DNA from 2 places in the Bradyrhizobium sp. 27S5 genome. Region 1 is predicted to be linked to the other one. Evidence: riboswitches for the same ligand, from Rfam matches in the RefSeq annotation. Region 1 holds a riboswitch; the other holds the start of a gene.
What was found. Region 1 has a riboswitch for glycine ahead of WDM24_RS26480 (D-amino acid dehydrogenase). Riboswitches for the same ligand answer to the same signal wherever they lie in the genome.

Region 1 (3,226 bases):
GGCCAGCCCGGCATCCTGATCGCCGGCCATCTGGACACCGTGCACCCGGTCGGCACCATCGAGAAGCTGAAGTGGCGGCGCGAAGGCAACAAATGTTTCGGGCCCGGCATCTTCGACATGAAGGGCGGCAACTACCTGTCGATCGAGGCGATCAGGCAATTGGCGCGCGCGGCCTTCACGACACCGCTGCCGATCACGGTGCTGTTCACCCCCGATGAAGAGGTCGGCACGCCGTCGACGCGCGACATCATCGAGGCGGAAGCCGCGCGCAACAAATATGTGCTGGTGCCGGAGCCCGGCCGTCCGAACAACGGCGTCGTCACCGGTCGCTACGCGATCGCGCGCTTCAATCTGGAAGCAACAGGCAAGCCGAGCCACGCCGGCGCGACGCTGTCGTCGGGCCGCTCCGCGATCCGCGAGATGGCCCGGCAGATCATCGCCATCGACGGCATGACCACCGAGGACTGCACGTTCTCGGTCGGCATCGTGCATGGCGGCCAATGGGTCAATTGCGTTGCGACGACCTGCACCGGCGAAGCGCTCAGCATGGCCAAGCGCCAGGCCGATCTCGACCGCGGCGTCGAGCGCATGCTGGCGCTGTCCGGCACCGCCAACGACGTGACATTCAAGGTGACGCGCGGCGTCACCCGCCCGGTGTGGGAGCCGGATGCCGGCACCATGGCGCTCTATGAAAAGGCAAAGGGCCTCGCGGCGGCGATGGGCCTCGATCTGCCGCATGGCAGCGCCGGCGGCGGCTCGGACGGCAACTTCACCGGCGCGATGGGTATCCCCACGCTCGACGGCCTCGGCGTTCGCGGCGCAGACGCGCATACGCTCAACGAACATATCGAGGTCGACAGCCTCGCCGAACGCGGCCGCCTGATGGCGGCACTGCTGGCGACGCTGGACTGACATCGATTTGCACTGCACAACACGTTGGCACTGCCGGATCGAAATTTAGCCTTGTCCAATTTTCAGGCTTCGCCTACGGTCCGGCCGTCCAACACGACGATGCGGGAGAGATCGGAGCAACAACATGCGTGTTGTTGGCTTCGGCGCCGACGGAGCAACCGCCCCGGAAACTCTCAGGCAAAAGGACTGTATCGTCAGGACGATCTGGAGAGAGACGGACATGGCCGCACATCAAGGGCCATGACGTCCACCGAAGGGGATAGTTCGCTATTGGGCCTCGGCCCGATGCGGATCAAGCTCTCAGGTACCGTGACAGATGGGGCGCCGACGCCGGTTTCACCGGTGGTTCGGCGACTCTAACCCACGGGAGCCTGAAGGCCATCATGCCTCACATTGCGATCATTGGCGCCGGCATCACCGGCGTGACGACGGCCTATGCCCTGCTCGAACGCGGCTACCGGGTGACTGTCCTCGACAGGCATCGCTACGCCGCGATGGAAACCTCGTTCGCCAATGGCGGGCAGCTTTCCGCCAGCAACGCGGAAGTCTGGAACAGCGCCGCAACCATCCTCAAGGGTCTGCGCTGGATGCTCAGGAGCGACGCGCCGCTGCTGATGAACCCGAAGCCGAGCTGGCACAAATATTCCTGGATCGGAGAGTTCGTCGGCCACATCGGCCGCTATCGCAGCAACACCATCGAGACCACGCGGCTCGCAATCGAAGCGCGCAAGCATTTGTTCTCGATCGCGCAGCGCGAGAACATCGCCTTCGATCTCGAACGCCGCGGCATCCTGCACGTCTATCACGACAAGGCCGGCTTCGAAGCGGGCCTGCGGGTCAACACACTGCTGCAGCAAGGCGGGCTCGACCGCCGGCCGGTGACGGCGGACGAAATCCGCACCATCGAACCCGCGCTGCAGACGGCCTGCTATGGCGGCTTCTTCACGCCGTCGGACGCGACCGGCGATATCCACAAGTTCACCCGCGGGCTTGCCGACGCCTGCATCCGCCGCGGCGCGGCCTTCATCCACGAAGCCGATGTCGATGCGATCGCGCGCGGCGACGACGGCTTCCGGGTCAGTTGGAACGAAGCCGCTTCGCACGACGCTGACGTCGCGACGCGGCATGAGTTACAGGCGGACGGTTTGGTCATCTGCGCCGGGGTGGCGAGCCGTCACTTCGCTGGCATGCTCAACGACCGCGTCAACGTCTATCCGGTGAAGGGATATTCGATCACGGTGCAACTCGATGCGCCGCAGAGCCGGGACGCTGCGCCGACCGTCAGCCTGCTCGATGAAGCTGCGAAAATCGTCACCAGCCGGCTCGGCGCCGACCGCTTCCGCGTCGCCGGCACCGCCGAGTTCAACGGCTTCAACCGCGACATTCGCGCCGACCGGATCCAGCCGCTGGTGGACTGGGTGCGACTTCATTTCCCCGGGATCGACACCTCGAAGATCGTGCCATGGGCGGGCCTGCGCCCGATGATGCCGAACATGATGCCGGTGGTTCGCGCCGGACGGATTCCGGGCGTGTTTTACAATACGGGCCACGGTCATCTCGGCTGGACGCTCTCGGCCGCGACGGCGCAGATGGTAGCAGGGGCGATCGATGATTGGAGCGACCTCGACACGCCTTCAATGGTGCCGTCGCAGGTCGATACGACCGAGACCACACACGCAGCTTTCCCCTAATTATCCGGCCGAAGAGGAAGAATATGAGCGTATTTGCCAGTGCCGAAGTCGGAATTCGCTGAGAAACACCGCGTGATAGGAACTAGCGTCACAATGGGAAAAAGCGCTTCATCGCGAGAGGGGACAATGCGCATTGGGGTGGCGGGCACGCATGACATTGCGCCAACTCCGTGCGCCGTCTTTCCAAAACAGTCAACGCTCAGCCTTCTGCACAGGGCTCCACGAAAGGCGCGACATGACAACTGAGACGTTGACCAAGCCTGATCAGATTGCCGCAGAGCTGTGCGCGGCCGTCGATCGAAACTTCGACGATCAGATCGCGTTCCTGTCAAGCATGGTGCAGTTCCGCAGCTTGCGCGGACAGGAGGCGCCGCAACAACTTTGGCTGGCCGAGCAGTTCGCAAAGCGCCGCTACGACGTCGATGTGTTCAGCCTTGCGGACGTCAATCTGATGAGCCATCCGAAGGCTGCGCCAATGGACGGCATCGATCTTGCCGGATCGCAGCAGGTTGTTGCGACGAAGAACAGCAAAGGCAGCGGGCGCAGCCTGATCTTGCAAGGTCATATCGACGTGGTGCCGGAGGGGCCCGCTGACCTCTGGGACCAGCCGCCGTTCGCAGGCG
Region 2 (3,226 bases), 180 kb from region 1:
ATATCTTCAGCTTGAAGAACCAGGCCTTGCCGCCGGCATCCGAATTGACCAGCGCGGGCTCGGCCGCGAGTTCTTCGTTGACCTCGATCACCTCGCCGGTGATCGGCGCGTAGACGTCGGAGGCGGCCTTGACGGATTCGACGACGGCGGCGGCCTCGGCCTTCTTCAGGCTGCGGCCGACCTTCGGCAATTCGACGAACACGACGTCGCCGAGCTGCGATTGCGCGTAGTCGGTGATCCCGATCGTGGCGACGTCGCCCTCGATGCGGAGCCATTCGTGGTCGGACGTGTACAGCGTCGTCATGGGGATCGATCCTTTGGCGTTCAGCGTTTGTAGGTGTTGGGAACGAAGGGCGTGGCGGCGACCTTCAGCGGCAGCCGCTGGCCGCGCACCTCGGCGAAAACGGTGGTGTCGAGCGCGGAAAGCGAGGTCGGCAGATAGCCCATCGCAACCGGCGCATTGAGGCTCGGGCCGAAGCCGCCCGACGTCACCTTGCCGATTGGCTCGGTCGAGGTCGGATCGGCGAACAGGACGGCGCCTTCGCGCACCGGCGCGCGGCCTTCCGGTCGCAAGCCGACACGGCGGCGGGAAGCGCCTTGCGCGAACTGTGCGAGGATCTTGTCGGCGCCCGGAAAACCGCCGGCGCGGCCGCCGCCGCTGCGGCGAACCTTCTGTACCGACCATCCCAGCGCGCCTTCGACCGGCGTCGTCGTGGTGTCGATATCGTGGCCATAGAGGCAAAGCCCGGCTTCGAGCCGCAGGCTGTCGCGCGCGCCAAGCCCGATCGGCAGCACGTCGGGATTGTCCAGCAGTGCGGTGACCAGGGTTTCGGCCTTGTCCGCCGGCACCGAGATCTCAAAACCGTCCTCGCCGGTGTAGCCGGAGCGCGAGACGAAACAGTCGATATCGGCGACGCGGCGCGGGCCGGCGTCCATGAATTTCATCGAACTGACATCTGCACAAAGTTTCGCCAGCGCCGATTCGGCTGTCGGCCCCTGCAGCGCGATCAGCGCGCGGTCGGCCAGCGACACGATTTCGCAGGCGTCGGAGAGATGCGCGCGCAGATGCGCCTCGTCCTCGGCCTTGCAGGCGGCGTTCACCACCAGGAACAAATGATCGCCGAAATTCGCGACCATCAAATCGTCGAGCAGCCCGCCGTCGTCATTGGTGAATTGGGCGTAGCGCTGCCGTCCCGGCGCGATGCCGACAATGTCCTGCGGCACCAGTTTTTCCAGCGCGAGCGCTGCATCAGTGACCTTGCCGGATTTGGGCTTCAGCGCGAGCTGGCCCATGTGGGACACGTCGAACAGGCCGGCGTTGCTGCGGGTGTGCAAGTGCTCCTTGAGCACGCCGGCGGTGTATTGCACCGGCATGTCATAGCCGGCGAACGGCACCATCTTGGCGCCGCGCGCCAGGTGCAGCGCGTGCAGCGGGGTCTGTTTCAGCGGGGAAGTTTCGCGCGCAAGCATCACAGGGCCCTCGCGGTTCCCGCAGGGGACCTATTTCCCCTTGAGAAACCTGCAGAAAGCCCCATCTGTCGCTGTGCCTGAGAGTATTATCCCGTCGGCGGACGCATCGGGGATGACCCCAGCGCCTCTTTCCAGATGTCAGACGTCACGCGGTCCTTTTGCCTGAGAGTTTCCGGGGCGGTTGCTCCTTCGGCGCCGGCGCAAGGCCGGTCTCTCCCGACGTGACTTAGCTATAGGTAGGTAGAAAACACGGCGCCACCAAGACTGTCAACGCAGCCGCAGCAACTATCCAATGGGCTTTGTGCTGCCGCGGCAAGCCCATGATCCGCCTGCACAGTTTCTGGACACCGCAGCTGGCCTTGTCTAAAAGCGTTCGGCCGGAAATGACGCCTTTTTGCGGCTGACCGGCCCCTATTTCCGATTGGATGAACATGAGCAGCGTCAACGACATCAGGTCGACTTTTCTGAACTACTTCAAGGCGAACGGCCACGAAATCGTGCCGTCGTCGCCGCTGGTGCCGCGCAACGACCCGACCCTGATGTTCACGGCGGCCGGCATGGTGCAGTTCAAGAACGTCTTCACCGGCGTCGAGAAGCGTTCCTATCAGCGCGCGACCACCGCGCAGAAATGCGTGCGCGCCGGCGGCAAGCATAACGACCTCGACAATGTCGGCTACACCGCGCGCCATCTCACCTTCTTCGAGATGCTCGGCAACTTCTCGTTCGGCGATTACTTCAAGGAGCGCGCGATCGAGCTCGCCTGGAACCTGGTCACCAAGGATTTCGGGCTGAAGAAGGACAAGCTGCTCGTCACCATCTACCACGACGACGACGAGGCGGCGGGCCATTGGAAGAAGATCGCCGGCTTCTCGGACGACCGCATCATCCGCATCGCGACGTCGGACAATTTCTGGGCGGCGGGCGATACCGGGCCGTGCGGTCCGTGCTCCGAGATCTTCATCGACCGCGGCGAGCATATCTGGGGCGGACCTCCGGGCAGTCCGGAGGAGGACGGCGATCGCTTCCTCGAGTTCTGGAACCTGGTGTTCATGCAGTTCGACCAGGTGACGAAGGAGGAGCGCGTGCCGCTGCCGCGTCCCTCGATCGACACCGGCATGGGCCTGGAACGCATGGCCTTGATCCTGCAAGGCGCCGAAAGCGTGTTCGAGACCGATCTGTTCCACCATTTGATCGATGCGGCCGCATCCGCGCTCGGACACGGTCCGAACGAGCAGACCGTTGCGTCGTATCGGGTTATCGCGGACCATCTGCGCTCGTCGGCGTTCCTGATTGCCGACGGCGTGCTGCCGTCGAACGAGGGCCGCGGCTACGTGCTGCGCCGGATCATGCGCCGTGCGATGCGCCATGCCCAATTGCTCGGCGCGCATGAGCCGCTGATGCATCGGCTGGTCTGGGCGCTGGTCCGCGAGATGGGCCAGGCCTATCCGGACCTGGTGCGTGCGGAGAACCTGATCGAGGAGACGCTGCGGCTGGAAGAGACGCGCTTCCGCAAGACGCTGGTGCGCGGCCTATCGATCCTCGACGAGAAGAGCGCCGGCCTCAAGAAGGGCGACATGTTCGACGGCGACACCGCGTTCACGCTGTACGACACCTTTGGCTTCCCGTTGGATTTGACGCAGGACGCGCTGAAGTCGCGCGGCATCAGCGTCGACCAGGCGGCGTTCACCGATGCGATGGAGCGGCAGCGCGTCAAGGCGCGCGCCTCCTGGACAGGTTCGGGCGAGGCGACGACCGA

Region 2: it holds a riboswitch for glycine, as region 1 does, so the genes downstream of both, gcvT (glycine cleavage system aminomethyltransferase GcvT) here and WDM24_RS26480 (D-amino acid dehydrogenase) in region 1, are expected to answer to the same signal.

The regions. Positions count from the first base shown of each region.
Region 1 is NZ_CP147714.1:5,609,504-5,612,729, forward strand. Features, by position in the region: gene WDM24_RS26475 (M20/M25/M40 family metallo-hydrolase) at 1-912, shown strand, start outside; glycine riboswitch at 1,005-1,111, shown strand; glycine riboswitch at 1,115-1,230, shown strand; gene WDM24_RS26480 (D-amino acid dehydrogenase) at 1,296-2,603, shown strand; gene WDM24_RS26485 (ArgE/DapE family deacylase) at 2,839-3,226, shown strand, end outside.
Region 2 is NZ_CP147714.1:5,792,635-5,795,860, reverse strand. Features, by position in the region: gene gcvH (glycine cleavage system protein GcvH) at 1-304, opposite strand, end outside; gene gcvT (glycine cleavage system aminomethyltransferase GcvT) at 325-1,470, opposite strand; glycine riboswitch at 1,611-1,700, opposite strand; gene alaS (alanine--tRNA ligase) at 1,902-3,226, shown strand, end outside.